Regions from separate parts of the Kocuria sp. CH-021 genome, predicted to be linked through region 1. Evidence: riboswitches for the same ligand, from Rfam matches in the RefSeq annotation. Region 1 holds a riboswitch; each other region holds the start of a gene.
What was found. A riboswitch is a leader RNA that binds a small molecule or an ion and turns the genes downstream of it on or off. The one in region 1 is predicted to bind S-adenosylmethionine.
Positions count from the first base shown of each region.

Region 2: it holds a riboswitch for S-adenosylmethionine, as region 1 does, so the genes downstream of both, ACPYN7_RS14230 (O-acetylhomoserine aminocarboxypropyltransferase/cysteine synthase family protein) here and ACPYN7_RS03525 (LLM class flavin-dependent oxidoreductase) in region 1, are expected to answer to the same signal.
Region 3: it holds a riboswitch for S-adenosylmethionine, as region 1 does, so the genes downstream of both, ACPYN7_RS16110 (acyl-CoA dehydrogenase family protein) here and ACPYN7_RS03525 (LLM class flavin-dependent oxidoreductase) in region 1, are expected to answer to the same signal.

Region 1 covers NZ_JBNAFK010000003.1:213,991-219,846, reverse strand. The annotation lists gene ACPYN7_RS03540 (maleylpyruvate isomerase N-terminal domain-containing protein) at 1-560, shown strand, start outside; gene ACPYN7_RS03535 (hypothetical protein) at 716-1,693, shown strand; gene ACPYN7_RS03530 (CoA-binding protein) at 1,953-2,417, shown strand; SAM riboswitch class IV at 2,643-2,757, shown strand; gene ACPYN7_RS03525 (LLM class flavin-dependent oxidoreductase) at 2,835-4,253, shown strand; gene ACPYN7_RS03520 (Vms1/Ankzf1 family peptidyl-tRNA hydrolase) at 4,443-5,573, opposite strand; gene ACPYN7_RS03515 (hypothetical protein) at 5,734-5,856, shown strand, end outside.
Region 2 covers NZ_JBNAFK010000019.1:49,467-55,322, reverse strand. The annotation lists gene ACPYN7_RS14240 (tellurite resistance/C4-dicarboxylate transporter family protein) at 1-1,179, shown strand, start outside; gene ACPYN7_RS14235 (cystathionine gamma-synthase) at 1,216-2,403, opposite strand; gene ACPYN7_RS14230 (O-acetylhomoserine aminocarboxypropyltransferase/cysteine synthase family protein) at 2,412-3,740, opposite strand; SAM riboswitch class IV at 3,755-3,896, opposite strand; gene ACPYN7_RS14225 (Lrp/AsnC family transcriptional regulator) at 3,998-4,450, opposite strand; gene ACPYN7_RS14220 (thiamine pyrophosphate-dependent dehydrogenase E1 component subunit alpha) at 4,694-5,856, shown strand, end outside.
Region 3 covers NZ_JBNAFK010000026.1:18,895-24,750, reverse strand. The annotation lists gene ACPYN7_RS16120 (LLM class flavin-dependent oxidoreductase) at 1-1,165, opposite strand, end outside; gene ACPYN7_RS16115 (MFS transporter) at 1,162-2,586, opposite strand; gene ACPYN7_RS16110 (acyl-CoA dehydrogenase family protein) at 2,590-3,903, opposite strand; SAM riboswitch class I at 4,009-4,103, opposite strand; gene moeB (molybdopterin-synthase adenylyltransferase MoeB) at 4,260-5,435, opposite strand; gene ACPYN7_RS16100 (thiazole synthase) at 5,432-5,856, opposite strand, start outside.

The DNA of each region.
Region 1 (5,856 bases):
GCTGGTCGGTCCGGGACCTGGTCCAGCACTGCACGACGGACGCGCTGCAGGGGCTGGTCGCCCTGCACACGCCCACGACCGCCCGCCCGGACCGGGACGCCGCGACCTACTGGACGGACTGGGGCGGCGATCCCGCGGCGGCCGCCGAGCAGCGGCGCCGCGCCCGTGTGGCCGGGTCCATGGTGCTGGACTGGGACCCGGTGCGGGAGCTCCACCGCGAGGCCACCCGGGCGCTCGTGCACGCGGCGGAGCACTGCGGCGGCGGCGCGGTCCGCACCGAGGGCCACGTGCTGCGCGTCGAGGACCTGCTGAGCACCCTCGCGGTGGAGGCCACGGTGCACCACCTGGACCTGATCCGGCACCTGGACGGCTCCCCGGGCCCCGCCGCGGACGGGCTCGCCGAGGTCCGCCGGGTGCTCACCGACCTGTGGGAGCGGGAACCGCTCGGGCACTGGAGCGACGAGCACTTCGCCCGTGTGGGCACCGGCCGGGCCGGGCTGACCGCCCAGGAGCGCACGGAGCTGGGTGCGCACGCGGACCGCCTGCCCCTCTTCTCCTGACCCCTCCCCCCTGCTCCTCCTCCTGCGCGAGGTTGCATCTGTCGGCGACCGACGCGCCGTCGGTCGCCGACAGGTGCACTCTCGCGCGGTGGTCCTGGCTCCACAGCCCGGTGTCCACGCGGTCCGCCGCCCCCGGCGGGCTGTTGAGTCGTGCCATGCCCGCACCGCGACCCGTTCCCGCCCCGCTCCTGCCCGGTCCGTTCACGGCCGCCGAGGCCGACGCCCTGGGCGTCACCGACTCCCAGCGTCGCGGTCTGCGCTACCGCACCCTCTCCCGCGGCGTGCACGAGGTCGTCCGGCACGGACCCGGGACCGACGTCGAGGGCGCGGCGCGCAGCGCGGTTCTCGCCGGCGCCCGCCCCGTGCTCGCGCTGACCCCGGGCGGTGCGCTCAGCCATGCGAGCGCCGGGATCGTCTGGAACCTCCGGCTGCCGCGGCGGCTGCAGGACGTCGCGCCGATCCACATCACCCGCGCCGACGACGGGGTGCCGCCCAGACGCCGTGGGGTGGCCGGGCACCACGCGGACCTCGCTCCGTGGGAGACCGTGCGCGTGGCGGGCGTCGAAGTGACGGTCCCGGTGCGGACACTGCTGGACCTGGCCCCGGTGCTGGGCCCGGACGAGCTGGTGGTCTGCGTCGACGGCGCCGTCTGCGAGCACCGTCACGGCCTGCGGAGCGGCGTCCCTCCTCTGCTGCCGAAAGCCGAGCTGATGCGGCTGCTCGTCCGGTACACAGGGCGGCGGGGCGTGCGCAGGCTCCGGATCGCCGCAGAGCTGTCCGCACAGGGTGCGGACTCGGCCCCGGAGACCCGGCTCCGCCTGCTGCTGCGGCAGCACGGGATCGGGGAGGTGGAGACCGACCGCCGGATCGTCGCCCCCGACGGCACGGAGGTCCTGCCGGACCTCGCGGTCGAGTCCGCCCGGGTCAGCATCCAGTACGAGGGCGCCCACCACGACCGCGCCGGCCAGCGCGAGATCGACATCCGGCGTCAGCGCCGCACGGAGGCCGCGGGCTGGACCGAGGTCCGCATCACCCACCGTGACCTCGTGGAGGACGTGGTGACGCCGTGCGGCACCGTGCCGCGCGCGGTGGCTCTCGTGCGGGCGGCGATCCGCGGCCGTCCCGTGCCCTAACCCCGCACGAGAGACCCCCGCGAAGGCCCCCGTGCGAGCACCCGCGAGTACCCGCCGCGCGAGGTTGCCGGTGTCGGCGACCGGACACGCCGCGGTCGCCGACACCGGCAACCTCGCGGGAAAGCAGGAGGGTGGGAGAGCGGGAAAGCAGGAGGGTGGGAGAGCGGGAAAGCAGGAGGGTGGGAGAGCGGGAGAGCGGAGAAGCAGGAGAGCGGCGTCAGGGGTCGTGCGGGGGAGGGCGCCGTGCCAGGCTGGTGCCATGACCCGAAACGACCCCGCCGTCATCGACCGCCTCATGACCCGGCCCGGCCGGTGGGCCGTGGTGGGGCTGACCGGCAACACGGCCCGTCCGGCCCACTCGGTGGCGAAGCAGATCCGGGACGACCTCGGCATGACGATCGTCCCGGTGAACCCGAAGGGCGAGCCGGTGCACGGCGAGCCCGGCTTCCGCACCCTCGCCGAGGTCCCGGGGCCGATCGACGTGGTGGACTGCTTCGTCAACTCCCGCCGCGTCGGCGCGGTCGTGGACCAGGCCATCGCCGCGGGCGCCGCGGCGGTGTGGCTGCAGCTCGGCGTCGTCGACGAGGACGCGGCCGCCCGGGCGGAGCAGGCCGGCCTCGAGGTGGTCATGGACACCTGCCCCCTGATCGAGCTCCGCGTCCGGCTCCGGCGGGGCTGGACCCTGGACCCGGGCCGGACCCCGCCGCTCGCCCCGCCCGCCTGAGCCGCCCGGCCGATCCGTCGGACCGAACCGGCCGACCGAACCGGCCGACCGAACCGGCCGACCGAACCGTCGGACCGAACCGTCGGACCGACCCGGCCGACCGAACCGTCGGACCGACCCGGCCGACCGAACCGGTCCGGCCGAACCGTCCCCTGGCCTGCGCCGTGGTGCGCGGTCCGGCTTGCGCCGGGTGCCGGGCGACCCGCTAAGCTGTTCCCCGACGACGATGACGAGTCCCGACGCGAAGCTCTGGCTGGTCGGGCGGCAACCCTCTCCCGTAGCGGGGTGCCCCAGATGAACATCGGGCCGTGGTGCACACGCTCCGCGGCAAGTACGGCGCCCAGCAGTGCGTCGGACCCGCGAGCAGGTCTCCACGACGCACGGGCGCGGGTCGGCATCGACCCGGGAGGAACACCCATGAGCAAGCGCATCGCCCTCAACGCCTTCGACATGACCTGCGTGGGCCACCAGGCCCCCGGCCTGTGGAAGCACCCCCGGTCCCGGGCGGACGAGTACAACACGATCGAGTACTGGACGGACGTCGCCCAGCTCCTGGAGAAGGGGCTCTTCGACGCGCTCTTCCTCGCGGACGTCGTCGGGTACTACGACGTCTACCAGAACTCCGCGGCCCCGGTGATCAGGGACGCCACGCAGATCCCCGTCAACGACCCCTTCATGCAGATCTCCGCGATGGCGGCCGTGACGAAGCACCTCGGCTTCGGAGTGACCAGCGCGATCACCTACGAGCAGCCGTATCCGCTGGCCCGGAAGTTCGCGACCCTGGACCACCTGACGAAGGGCCGGATGGGCTTCAACGTGGTGACGTCCTACCTGAAGTCCGCCGCGGAGAACCACGGGCTCACGGAGCAGATCTCCCACGACGAGCGCTACGAGATCGCCGAGGAGTTCATGGAGGTCTGCTACAAGCTCTGGGAGGGCTCCTGGGAGGACGGGGCGGTCAAGCGGGACCGGGTCAACGGTATCTTCGCCGACCCGGCGCTCGTCCACCCCATCCAGCACCACGGCAAGTACTTCGACGTCCCGGGGATCGGGCTGACCGAGCCGTCCCCGCAGCGCACGCCGCTGATCTTCCAGGCCGGAGCCTCGTCCCGCGGGCGTGCGTTCGCCGGCCGGCACGCCGAGGCGGTGTTCGTGGGCGGCATCCGCCCGGACCTGACCCGCGTGGTCACCGACAAGCTGCGCGACGAGGCGGAGGCCAACGGCCGGGGCCGGGACGACCTCAAGATCTTCGCCATGCTGCACGTGATCGTCGACGAGACCGACGCGAAGGCCGAGCAGAAGCGCCGCGACTACGAGCGGTACGCGGACACCGACGGCGCGCTGGGCCTCGTGGGCGGCTGGTCCGGGGTGGACCTGGGCCGCTACGACGAGAACGACGTCCTGGAGTACATCAAGACCGAGTCCATCCAGTCCTTCCTCACGCCGTTCACCACCGCGGACCCGCACAAGAAGTGGACGGTCAAGGAGGTCGCCAAGCACATCTCGATGGGCGGCATGGGCGTGCCGATCGTCGGCTCCCCGCAGACCGTGGCCGACGAGCTCGAGCGGTGGATCGACGACGGCGGGCTGGACGGCATCAACCTCGCCTACCACGTGTCCCCGGGCTCGTTCGAGGACTTCGTGGAGTGGGTGGTGCCGGAGCTGCAGAAGCGCGGCCGCTACCGGACCGGGTACGAGGGCACCACGCTGCGCGAGAACCTCTACGGCGCCGGGCAGGCCAAGGTGCTGGGCACCCACCCGGCCGCCGCGTACCGCGGCGCCTACGCGGGCAAGCCCTCCGCCGCGGACACTCCCGCCCGCGAGCTGATCTCCTGACCCCGGGGCGCTGACCCTTCATCCTGGGCCCCGGCCCGGGATCCCCGCCCGGGCCGGGGCCCCCGGCCCGGGGCGCGGAGCGGACGAGGGCCCCCGCACCGAGAACTGCTCCCCGGACGCCGGCTGAGGAATTCAGGTCCGGTGTCCGGGGAGCAGTTCCGTGGAGGCACGAAGTTCGTCGTCCGGGGATCAGCGCGCCGGTGCGGAGCCCCAGCGGAGCAGGGCCGCCACGTCCGTGCCGTTGGGCAGCGCCCCCGGCGGCACGAAGACGGGGCGGCCGTCGGTCAGCACCGCGGCGCGCACCAGCGCGGCGTCGGCGGAGACCCTGCCGAGCACGCGGGCGCCCACGGCCTCCGACTCCTGGACGGCGATCCACGGCTCGGCGTCCAGGGCGATGAGCTCCTGCTCCGTGTCCAGGTGGGTGTCGTCGATGAGCAGCGTCTGCGCCTGCGCCTGCTGCAGGGCCGAGACGACGGGCTCCATCCCCGAGACGGCAGTGGGGTCGGGCCGCCCCTGCTGCTCGGCGAGCCGCTCGAGCAGCTCCTGCTGGCGGTGGGCCACGACCTCCGCCACGCGCTCCTCGACCTGGTGGTCGAAATCGGCGGACTTGCTGCCCTCCGCGCGGGTGTTGGCGTCGACGACGCTCAGCATCGCCCGGCTCGCCTTGGACAGCTGCTCCTCGACCAGCCCCCGGGCCCGCATGTCCCCCGCCAGGACCACGAGCTGCGCCCCGCTCTCGGCGACGACCTTGTCGATCTGCTCGGCCACCTGCTCGGTGTTGCGCCGCCACACGTCCTCGGTGTGCCGCTGCCAGCGTCCCTGCGACCAGCCGCCCCCGGGGAACTTCTTCAGGTGCTCGGTCTCGCCCTCGATCTGCTGCTCGTCCGTGCTCCGGACGCGGCTCGCGTACTGCAGGCGGATCTCGCCGCCGTCGCGCCCCACCTCGGCGACCACGTAGGGGAAGTCGTCCGGGCGGTGCCGGAACAGGGGAGTGAGGTCGGGCACCTCCTCCACCTGGATGACACCGCGGCCGGCCCGGGGGCCGGGGAGGACCTCGTCGATCTCCACGGTGCCGTCGCGCACCAGCAGGTACCGGCAGACCGGGTCCGGCGCGCCCTCGGCCGGCCGCACGGCCGCCTCCACGGCGGCGAGATCGGCCTTGCTCGCGCCCTGGCGCTCCAGCTCTCGGCAGATGTTCTCGGGAAGGACGTCGATGGCGTGCAGCGAGTCGACGGTGCCGGTGCTGATGTCCGTGTAGACGGTGCACCAGGGGCCCTTGCTCTTGAACAGTTCGGCGTAGCGGTGGAATCGGCTCGTCATGATGGACAACTCCTGCTGTTGAGCGGTGCTTCCTGTGGTGCAGACCACGTTATCCGACCGTCAGGGGGCTGGGAACAGAGGACAGGACGAGTAGGGTCGGACGCACACGACCGGTCGCGCGACCGGTGGTCCCGTTGGTCCCACGACGCAGGAGGCATCCATGAGCGACGTACCCGAGTACGACGAGGCCGACCGGCTCGAGCAGTCGATCGACGCCGAGCGGCCGGAGCTGGACGACCAGGACGACGAGGCGCCGGCGCACGAGCCCGACCGCTCCGAGGCG
Region 2 (5,856 bases), on a different contig from region 1:
CGCGGCCTGGCGCCGGGGTACTTCGCCCTCGTCATGGCCAGCGGCATCCTCTCGGTGGGCCTGCAGCTGCAGGGCTTCCCCGTGCTCTCCGCGGTGCTGCTCGCCGTGTGCGCGGGCGGCTGGGCCGTGCTGTGCCTGCTGACCGTCTGGCGGTTCGCCGCCTTCCGGCGGGAGCTGCTCGTCGAGTTCCTCGACCCCCGGCGCGCCTTCGGCTTCTTCACCTTCGTGGCGGGCACCAACGTGCTGGCGGCACGGCTGGCGACGACGGGCTGGCACGGCGCCACGGCCGTGCTCCTGGGCCTGGCCGGCGCCGTCTGGCTGGTCCTGGGCTACGTGGTGCCCTGGACGGCCGTGCTCTCCCGGCGCACGCGGCCGGTGGTCAGCACGGCCAACGGCACGTGGTTCATCTGGGTGGTGGCCAGCCAGTCCGTGGCCGTGGCCGCCGCGGCCCTGGACCCCGTGGTGGCCGACGGCACCGCCCGGCACGCGCTGTCCGTCGTCGCGGTCGTCTGCTGGTCCGTGGGGCTGTTCCTCTACGCGTCCGCGGGCGTGCTGGTGACCCTGCGCATGATGCTGTACCCGCTGCGGCCGGTCGACCTGACCCCGCCCTACTGGGTGGCGATGGGGGCGTGCGCCATCACCGTGCTCGCGGCCTCCCGGATCGTGGAGATGTCCGACACCCCCATGGTCGCGGTGGTCCGCGGGCTCGTGGCCGGCCTGGGCGTGGTGTTCTGGGCGTTCGCCACGTGGTTGATCCCGGCCCTGGTGGCCGCGGGGTGGTGGCGCCACCGCGTGCACCGGGTCCCGCTGCGCTACGAGTCCTCGCTGTGGAGCGTGGTCTTCCCGCTGGGCATGTACGCCGTGGCCAGCATCTACCTGGGCCGGGCGGACGGCCTGCCGATCGTGGGGCTGGTCGGGGCCGCCTGGCTGTGGGTGGCCCTGGGCGCCTGGGCCGTCGTGTTCACCGCGATGCTCGTGCACCTGGTCCGGCGGCTGCTCCTCGGCCGGCAGGTCCCCGCCCCGGTCTGGCCGGGGCCGGACCCGGCGGACGACCCGGACACCACAGGCCGTTCCGGCCCGGTCGGCGGCGCGGACACCGCAGGCCGTTCCGGCCCGGCCGGCGGCGCGGACACCGCCGGCAGTCCCGATCCGGCCGGCGGGCCGGACACCGCCCGCTGAGCGGGGCCCGTCCGATGACCGGGCGGAGCACCCCGGTCAGGCGGTGAGGGCCCGCTCGAGGTCGTCGAGCTGGTCCTCGACGTCCTCGATGCCCACCGAGAGCCGCACGAGGTCCACGGGCACGGCCAGCGCGGTGCCCCGGACGGAGGCGTGCGTCATCTCGGAGGGATAGCAGACCAGGGACTCCACCCCGCCCAGGCTCACGGACAGTGAGTACAGCCGGGTGCCCTCCGCCACCGCCCGGGCCGCGGCCTCCCCGCCGGTCAGCCGGAAGGAGACCATGCCGCCGAACCCGCGCATCTGCGCGGCGGCGAGCGCGTGCCCGGGGTGCTCGGGCAGCCCGGGGTAGAGCACCTGCGCGACCTCCGGGCGCTCCAGCAGCCACTCGGCGATCCGCTGCGCGTTGCGCTGGTGGCGCTCCATCCGCAGGCTCAGGGTCTTGAGCCCGCGGGCGGCCAGGTAGCTGTCCTGGGGACCGGCCACGGCGCCGGCGGCGAACTGCTGGAAGCCGACCGTCTCCGCGAGGGGGACCCCGCGCCACTCGGCCGCCCCGACGACCACGGCGCCGCCGAGCACGTCGGAGTGCCCGCCGATGTACTTGGTGGTGGAGTGCACCACGGCGTGCGCGCCGAGCTCGAGGGGGGTCTGCAGGTACGGGGACGCGAAGGTGTTGTCGACGACGAGCAGCGCCCCGGCCTCCTCGGCCAGCCGCGCCCAGGCCGCGACGTCGGCGATGCCGAGCAGCGGGTTGGACGGCGTCTCGAGCCACAGCACCCGGGTGCTGCCGGGCCGCACGGCCGCGCGGACGGCGTCGAGGTCGGTGCTGTCCACGGGCGTGGAGGCGATGTCCCACGGGGCGAGGACCCTGGTGATCAGCCGGTTGGTGCCGCCGTAGCCGTCGGCGCCGAGCACGATGTGGTCGCCGGGGCGCAGCACCGCGCGCAGCAGGGCGTCCTCGGCGGCGATCCCCGAGGCGAACGCGAAGCCGCGCTCCCCCCGCTCCAGGGCCGCGAGCTGCTCCTCGAAGCCGCTGCGGGTGGGGTTGGAGCCGCGGCTGTACTCGTGGCCGGCGCGCAGCACGTTGATCCCGTCCTGGGCGAACGTGGAGGTCTGGTAGATCGGCGGGATGACCGCGCCGGTCAGGGGGTCCGGCTCCTGCCCGGCGTGGACGGCGGTGGTCGTGAAGCCCCGTCGGCGGGTGCGGGTGTCGGTGGCGGGCGTCATGGCGGGGCTCACTTCCGGGTGGTCTGGACGGTGGTGACGACGGTGTCGAGGGCCTGGCCGAGGTCGGCGACGAGGTCCTGCGGGGACTCGAGGCCGATCGACAGCCGGATCGTGGTCCCGGCGATCCCGCCGGCCCGGCGCTGCTCGGGGGTCAGGCGGCAGTGCGTCATGGCCGCGGGGTGGGCCACGAGGCTGCGGGTGTCCCCCACGTTGGCGACCAGCTTGAACAGCCGCAGCGCGTCGATGAAGGGGCCCACGGCGGCGTCCGGGGCGGCCAGGTCGAAGGAGAACACGGAGCCGGTCCCGCGCGGGAAGTCCCGGGCCGCGATCCCGGCGCCGGGGTCCCCGGGCACGCCGGGGTGGTGGACGCGGGCGACGGCGGGGTGCCCGGCCAGGAACTCGGCCACCGCCAGGGCCGAGGCCGTGTGGCGGGCCACGCGCAGGTCGAGGGTCTCGGTGCCCTGCAGGATCTGCCCGGCGTTGAACGGGGAGAGCGTGGTGCCGAGGTCGTGCACGTACTTGGCCCGGACCAGGTGCAGGTAGGGGCTGGCCCCGGCGCACTTCTCGACCAGGCTCAGCCCGCCCCAGCGGGCGCGGGCCTGCGTGAACTGCGGCCACCTCTCCGGCCGCGCGGACCAGTCGAAGGTCCCGCCGTCCACGACCGCCCCGGCCAGCGCGTTGCCGTGCCCGCCCAGGAACTTGGTGGCCGAGTGCACCACGATGTCGGCGCCCTTCTCGAGCGGCCGGTACAGGGCCGGGGACGCGAGGGTGTTGTCGACGACGACGGGCACCCCGGCGGCCCGGGCGACGTCGGCGATGCCGGGCAGGTCCGGGAGGGTGGCCAGCGGGTTGCCGATGGACTCCAGCAGGAACGCCCGGGTGCCGGGGCGCACGGCCGCGGCCCACGCCCCCGGGGCGGTGGGGTCCACGAAGGAGACCTCGATGCCGCAGTCCGCGAAGGTGTCGGTGAGCAGGTCCACGGTGCCGCCGTAGAGCTTCTCCGAGGCCACGAGGTGCTTGCCGTCGCCCTGCCCGAGCAGCGCGAGCAGCGCGACGGCCACCGCGGACTGCCCGGAGCCGGTGGCCACCGCGCCCGCGCCGCCCTCGAGGTCGCTGATCCGCTGCTCGAGCACCGCCACCGTGGGATTGCCGGTGCGCGTGTAGGTGAAGCCCGGCCGGGTCTGGGCGAACATCTGCCGGGCCGCCTCGTAGTCGGGGAACTCGAACGCCGCGGTCTGGTAGATCGGCACCGTCAGGGTGCGCTGGGCGACCTCGCCGTGGGTGCCCGCGTGGATCTGCCGGGTCGCGAGGTCGTGGTCGGTCACGGGGATGGACATGGCGCTGCTCCTGTGCCTTGCTCTTACCCGCACCGGACGGCCGCGGTCCCCCGGTGGGGGCGCGGAGGATGCAGGCCGCTTCTTCATCCGAACCACCCAATGAGCATGGGGTTGGTGCGTGACCCAGTCGGAGCTTCGCGGTCACGTCTCGTGAAGCTGGAACAACACTATGCGCAGAGGTAGTGGCTGTCCCTCCACGACCGAAGATGACGACCGTGACGGAACATGACGCCGGCGGTGCGCGCCGGGCCCGCGGCTCAGGCCCGGGTGTCGATGTCCTCGAAGATCAGGAACGTCTGGGTGTCCACCACCCCGGGCAGCTGCTGGATGTGCTCGAAGATCACCTGCCGCAGGTGCACGGTGTCCACGGCGCGCACGAGGAGCATGACGTCGAAGTTCCCGCCCACCAGGGCGATGTGGTGCACGGCGGGGATCGCCCGCAGCTGGGCGCACAGCTCCCGCCAGGTGTTCTGCTGGAGCTTGAGCGTCACGTAGGCGGAGGCCTGCAGCCCCGCCCGCACCGGGTCGATCACGGTGCTGAAGCTCAGGATCACGCCCTCGTCCCGGAGCCGGTTGATCCGGGCGTAGGCGTGGGCGCGGGAGACGTGCACGGCCGCGGCGATCGCGGTGACCGACTGCCTCGCGTCCCGGGACAGCTCCGCGAGGATCTTCCGGTCGGTCTCGTCCAGGGAGACGGGGGTCGAGGGCACGGCGGGCTCCTTCGGGGTGGGTGGGTCACAGGGTCCGGCACGGCACCGGACGAATGCGTGTGCTCCACGCCACACTAGAACATTTCGTCCACACTGTCTGCGCCGTTCGTCTCAGTCTTCTGCACTTTCCGGCCTCTCTGGATACGAAGCAGGTCCGGTTCGCATACTGGGGAGACAGAGTTGCACCAGCCTTCCTGCCTCCCCGGCCCCGTGCGCGGACCGGGGACCGACCGAGGGGACACCATGAGCCAGACCGTCGAGACCCCCGAGGACCCGATCCTCCGGGCCTCCCAGACCTTCGGCATCACGCCGGAGCAGTACATGCTCCCGGCCCGCGGCGAGATCCGCATGGTCGATCCGAGCGGGCGGCTGCTCGCCCCCGAGGAGCAGGGCACCGGCCCCGGCCACGAGTACCCGCTGCCCGACCGGGACGTCCTGCTGGACGCCTACGAGAAGCTGGTGGTGGGCCGGCGGGTCAACGACCAGAACTCCGCGCTGGTCCGGCAGGGCCGCATGGCCGTCTACCCGTCCAGCCACGGCCAGGAGGCCTGCCAGGTGGCGGCCGCCCTGTGCCTCGAGGAGGGCGACTGGCTGTTCCCCACCTACCGGGACACCGTGGCGGTCATGACCAAGGGCGTGGACCCCCTGCAGGTCATGGCGATCTTCCGCGGCGAGTGGCACGGCGGCTACGACCCGTACGAGCACTGCGTGGGCATCCAGTCCACGCCGCTGACCACCCAGCTGCTGCACGCGGTGGGCGTGGCCCACGCCGCGAAGCTGCGCGGCGAGGACACCGTGGTCCTGGCGATGTGCGGGGACGGCGCCACCAGCGAGGGCGACTTCCACGAGGCCCTGAACTTCGCGGCCGTGTTCAAGCTGCCGGTCGTGTTCTTCGTGCAGAACAACGGCTACGCGATCTCCGTGCCCCTGTCCCAGCAGTCCGCGGCCCCCAGCCTCGCGCACAAGGCGGTCGGCTACGGCATGGCCGGCGAGCGCGTGGACGGCAACGACCTCGTGGCGCTGCTCGCCACGCTGCGCCGCGCCGTGGACCTGGCGCGCTCCGAGTCCGAGCCGCTCCTCGTCGAGGCGCACACCTACCGCATGCAGGCGCACACCAACGCCGACGACGCCACGCGCTACCGCGACGACGCCGAGGTGCAGGAGTGGATCGCCAAGGACCCGGTCACCCGGATGCGGGCCTGGCTCGGCGCCGAGGGCGTGCTCGACGACGCGGCCGAGCAGCGCATCGCCGCGGCCGCCGAGGACGTCGCCACGACGCTGCGCGACGGCATGAACGCCGACGTGGAGATCGACCCGCTCGAGCTGTTCCGCCACGTCTACACCGAGCAGACCCCGCAGCTCGCCGAGCAGGAGCAGTTCCTGGCCGCCGAGCTCGCCCGAGAGGA
Region 3 (5,856 bases), on a different contig from region 1:
CCTCCTCGCGCCAGCGCTCCAGCTCGTCCGCCACGGTGCCGGGGGACCCTGCGATGACGGGCCCGCGGCCGCCGATGGCCACGAACTCGGCCAGGTCCCGCACCGTCCAGGTCCGGTCCGGGGACAGCGAGGTGAACGCCGCGAGCGCGGACTGGTTGGCGTCGGTGGCCACGTACTCGAGCGGCGCCTCGGGGTCCGCCCCGGCGAGGTCGACCCCGGTCCAGCCGCCGAACAGGGACAGCGCTCCCTCGATGTCCACGTGCCGGCGGTACCCCGCCAGTCTGGCGTGGGCCTCCTCGTCGGTCTCGGCGACCACCACCGTGGCCATGGTGAAGGTCTTCACGGCGTCCTCGGCCCGCCCCCGCTCGGCGAGCTCGGCCCGGACGCCGTCGGTCCACCGGCGCACGAGCTGCGGGGTGTTGCCGATGAAGAAGATGGCCTCGGCGTGGTCGACGGCGAACTGCTGCCCGCGCTTCGAGGCGCCGGCCTGGAACAGCAGCGGGGTGCCCTGGGGCCCGGGGTGGGTCAGCGCGTGGCCGGGCACGGAGAACCAGGTGCCCTCGTGGCCGACGGGGTGCGAGAGGTCGGGGTCCACGAAGACCCCGGCGGCGGCGTCGGCCTTCACGGCCCCGGGCTCGAAGGATCCCTCGAGGAGCTTGTACATGACCTCCATGTACTCGTCGGCGCGGTCGTAGCGCTCGTCGTGCGGGATCTGCCGGTCCATGCCCAGGTTCCGGGCGGCGGAGTCCTGGTAGGAGGTGACCACGTTCCACGCCACCCGGCCGCGGGTGAAGTGGTCCAGGGTCGCGAAGGTGCGGGCCAGCAGGTAGGGGGCCTCGTAGGTGACCGAGGCGGTCACCCCGAAGCCGAGCCGCTCGGTCGCCGCGGCCATCGCCGGCACCGCGACGAGCGGGTCGAGCAGCGGGTACTGCACTCCTCCGCGGGCAGTGGCCTCGGTCCCGCCGCCGTACACGTCGTAGACGCCGGGGATGTCCGCCAGGAACAGCGAGGCGAAGCCGCCGTTCTCGAGGGTGCGGGCCAGGGACGTCCAGTACTCGAGCGTGTCGAACTGCGTGACCCCGGCCTCGGGGTGGCGCCACAGTCCCGGTGACTGGTGCACGGGCACCATCATGTCGAAGGCGTTCAGCAGCAGGGGGCGGGTCATACGGTGCTCCTCGCAGGGGTTGTCTCGGGGGTGGTCCCGGGGGTGGTCCCGGCGTCGGCGGCTCGGGTCGCGCCGAGGGCGCTGCGGATGTCGTGCAGGTCGGTGAGCTCGGTGCCGCGCTGTTCGCGGGCGGGGTCCTTCGCGGCCAGGGCGGCGACGATCGAGAGCACCGCCAGTCCGGAGAGGTAGCCGGCGATGAGCCACGGGGTGCCCCCGCCGGCGGCGAACAGCAGGGCGGCGATCATCGGCATCAGCCCGCCGCCCAGGACGGTGCCGACCTGGTAGCCGAAGCTCACCCCCGAGTAGCGCACGTGCACGGGGAACTGCTCGGCGAACCAGGCCGCCTGCGGCCCGTAGATCGCGTCGTGGACGAGGTTGATGCCCAGGATCACCACGAGCGGCAGCAGGGCGAGCGGGCCGGTGTCGAGGAAGGCGAACAGCACCCAGCCGAAGACGCCGATCGCCGCGTAGGCGGTCACCGAGACGACCTTGCGGCCCACCCGGTCGGAGAGCCAGCCCCAGAACGGGGTGGAGAACAGGCCGATGGCCGAGGCGATCATCACCGCGGTCACGCCCGCGGCGCTGTCCCCGCGCACGTCCCGCAGGTAGGTCAGCATGTAGACCGTCACCAGGTAGTAGACGGCGTTCTGGGCCAGGCGCAGGCCGATCGTGACCAGCAGCGGGCGGCGGTGGTGGGTCAGCAGCTCCCGCAGGGGCGCGGTGGCCACGTTGCCCGAGGCCCGGTGCGCCAGGAACTCCGGGGCGTCGGCCACGCCGAGGCGGATCCACAGGCCGATCGCCACCAGCAGGGCCGAGAGCAGGAAGGGGATGCGCCAGCCGTAGGCGGCGAACTGCTCCTCGCTCATGACGTTCTGCACGATGAAGAACGCCCCGGTGGCCAGCAGCATGCCGGCGGAGGAGCCGATCTGGGTGAAGGACCCGAAGAACCCGCGGTGCCGGGCCGGTGAGTGCTCCACGCTCAGCAGCGCGGAGCCGCCCCACTCGGCGCCGGCGGACAGGCCCTGGAGGATGCGCAGGACCACGAGCCCGACGACGGCCCACCAGCCGATCACCTCGTAGGTCGGCAGCAGCCCGATCAGGGTGGAGGCCACGCCCATGAGCATCAGGGAGGCCACCAGCAGGGCCTTGCGGCCGATCCGGTCGCCCAGGTGCCCGGCGATGATCCCGCCCAGGGGCCGGGCGATGACCCCGACCGCGAGCGTGGCGAAGGACGCGACGATGCCGCCGACCTCGGTGGCCATGGGGAAGAACTGGACGTTGAAGACCAGCGCGGCGGCGGTGCCGTAAAGGTAGAAGTCGTACCACTCGATGGTGGTGCCGGCGAAGGCCGAGGCCAGGACGCGCTTCTTGCCGTGGACGATGCTGCTGCGGCCCGCGGCGGCCGTGCTCGTGGTGGTCATGGGTCAGGCTCCTGGGGTTCGGTCGGCGGGGGTCTTCGCGTCGCCGATGGCGTTCAGGCCCTCCGGCAGGGTGCCGTTGATGAGGTAGTCGCCGAGGGCGCGGGCACGGAAGGCGATCGGGTTGTGGGTGGCCACGGTCTGGGCGTTGCGCCAGTGCCGGTCCAGCCCCTTGGCCGTGGACGTGGCGGAGGCGCCCACGGTGAGGAACAGGTCCTGGGCCGCGCCGAGCGCCAGCTCCGGCACGGTGACCTGGGCGTGCTCCACGGCGATCTCGGACTGGTGCAGCGCCGCCGGGAGGGTTCCGGTGAACTCCGGCCGGTCGGCGCCGGCCGCGGCGGCGGCGGCGATCCCGGCGTCCAGGGCACGGGCGGCGTGCAGCACGGTGGCCTCCGCGGCGAAGGCCTTGGCGGAGATCCGTCCGGTGGCCTCCTGGATCAGCGGGTCCTCCCGGAACGGCAGGCCGAGCCCGGTGTTGAAGGTCCGCCGGCGGGCGGCAATGGTGTCCACGGCGTCCCGCCGGGCGGCCCGGGCGATGCCGGCCAGCACGGCCAGCAGCACCAGCTGGAAGAAGGCGGCCTCGTGGACGGCCTCCGCGCTGCCGGCGGTGCGGTCCAGCACGGCGTCGTCCGGGACGCGCACCCGGTCGAAGACCGCGGTGCCGGTGCCGGTGAGCTTCTGCCCGAAGCCGTCCCAGTCGTCCTCGAGCGTGACGCCCTCGGCGTCCGTGGGGACGACGGCGAAGCGGCGGCCGTCCTGGCCGTCCAGGGCGGCCGAGACGCGGGTGTAGTCGGAGAAGACCGAGCCGGTGGCGTAGTACTTCCGGCCGGTGAGCTCCCAGCCCCCGGCGGTCCGGCTCAGCACGGTGTTCAGGGTGCCGAGCGCGTTGCCGCCCTTCTCCGTGGAGGCGTTGCCCACGGTGGCCCCGGCCAGCACCCGCGGGTACCAGACCTCCTGGAGCTCCCGGGGCAGGAAGCGCAGGGACTCCACGAAGCCGGCGTGGGAGCGGTAGAGGTGGGCGATGTTGGAGTCGGCCTCGGCCAGGTCGATCAGCAGCCGGGTGAAGTCCTCGAGGCCGACCTCCGGACCGCCGTGGGCCGCCGGGACGCGCAGGGCGCCGAAGCCGGCCCGGTCCAGCCGGCGGACCTCCGCGTGGGGCAGCACGCGTTGGAGGTCCCGGTCCAGGGAGCCGGCGGCGATCTCCGCGAACAGGGGCCGGAAGTGCTCCTGGAGCCCGGCGTAGTCCCGGGGCAGGCCGGCGGCGGGGTTCGTGCCGGCGCGGGAACGGACAGCGGTCCTCTCGTCCGTGGTGCGGGTCATGCGGTGGTCCTCTCGGTCGCACCGAGGAGTGCCGGTCGCGCCAGGGTCCGGCCCGGTGACGGCAGCGCCGGGCGCCGACGTCAGGGACCGGCTGCAGATCCGGGATCTCCATCGGTTCTGGCCTTAGCACCCTGGCCCCGGGGGAGGGCGGGTTGCTGCGGCGTCGTCGAGCCAGATCTCTCAGCCGCTCTGAATGGGACGTCCGACATCGCACCAGACCACCCGGGTCCGGAGCCAGCCGATGACCTGTGCGCGTCATCGGATGTCACGACGGCGTCACAGACGGTCATCTCGTCCGGAGTGGTGTATCGACCCGGTCGTCCGCCCGGGGAAGGAGGGGAGTGCGGCGGACCGCCTCAGTAGACCTGCTGGTCCGGGGCCACCTGCTCCACCCAGGCGAGCACCCCGCCCTCGAGGTGCCGGACCCGCTCCTCCCGCCCGGCGTAGAAGGGCCGCAGCGCGGCGAGCGCGGTCGCGGAGCGGGCCCCGGCCTTGCAGTGCAGCACGAGGTCCGCGCCGCGGGCCTCCGGGGGCAGGGCGTCCGCGCCGCGGTCCAGGATCTTCTGCAGGGGCACGGGCACGGCGCCGTCGATGGCCACGAGCTCCCGCTCCCAGTCCTCGCGCACGTCCACCAGGGCGAAGGACGCCTCTCCGCGGGAGCGGCGCTCGAGCAGCCGGGCCAGCTCGGCCGCCCCGACGGTCTCGGCGGGGTCCGCCCCGGGCAGCGCGCAGCCGGCGGCGGGCCGGGCCACCGCGGTGACCGGGGCGGCCGCGGGGTCCGCGGTCAGGCGCATCTCGCGCCAGGTCATCGCGAGCGCGTCGTGCAGCAGCACCCGCCCGAGCAGGGGCTCGCCGGTGCCGGTGACGAGCTTGACGGCCTCGGTGACCATGACCGAGCCGATGGTCGCGGGGAGCATGCCGAAGACCCCGCCCTCGGCGCAGCTGGGCACTTCGCCGTCCGGCGGGGCCTCGGGGTAGAGGTCCCGGTAGGTGGGTCCGTGCCCGGCCCAGAAGACGCTGACCTGGCCCTCGAAGCGCAGGATGGAGCCCCACACGCAGGGGGTGCCGGTCAGGGCGGCGGCGTCGCTGACCACGTAGCGGGTCGTGAAGTTGTCGGCGCCGTCCAGGACGAGGTCGTACCCGCGGATGATGTCCACGGCGTTGTCCGCGTCCAGCCGGACGGGATGGGTGCGGACCTCGACCAGCGGGTTGAGCGCGGTGACGGCCTCGGCGGCGGAGACGGCCTTGGGCCGGCCGACGTCGGCGGTGGTGTGCACCACCTGGCGCTGCAGGTTGGAGAGCGCCACGACGTCGTCGTCGACGATCCCGATGGTCCCCACCCCCGCCGCCGCGAGGTACTGCAGGGCCGGGGCGCCCAGACCCCCGGCGCCGACGACGAGCACGCGGGCGCGGCCCAGCCGCCGCTGGCCGAGCGGCCCGATCCCGGGCAGGGTCAGGTGCCGGGCGTAGCGCTCGAGCTCCTCGCGCGTCAGCTCGGGGCCGGGCGCCACGAGCGGGGGCAGCGGGCTCACGGCCGCTCCCCCACGGGTGCCCAGTCACCGCGCGGGACGTCGGCCGGGCCGACGGCGGGCCCGTCGTCGGGGGCGTCCGTGCCGACCCGCCCGGCCATGGGCGAGGACGCGTGGGCGTGGCGGCGGGCGGGGATGCGCCCGGCCCCGGCGGCGAGCCGGCCGGCGAGCACGGCGTGGCGCATCGCGGTGGCCATCGCCACCGGGTCCTGGGCGCGGGTGACGGCGCTGGCGAGCAGCACGGCGTCGCAGCCCAGCTCCATGGCCAGGGCGGCCTCGGAGGCGGTGCCGATCCCGGCGTCGAGCACCACGGGCACCGACGCCCGGGAGGCGATGAGCTCGATGTTGTGCGGGTTGAGGATGCCCAGCCCCGTGCCGATGGGGGCGCCCAGGGGCATCACCGCGGCCGCGCCCAGGTCCTCGA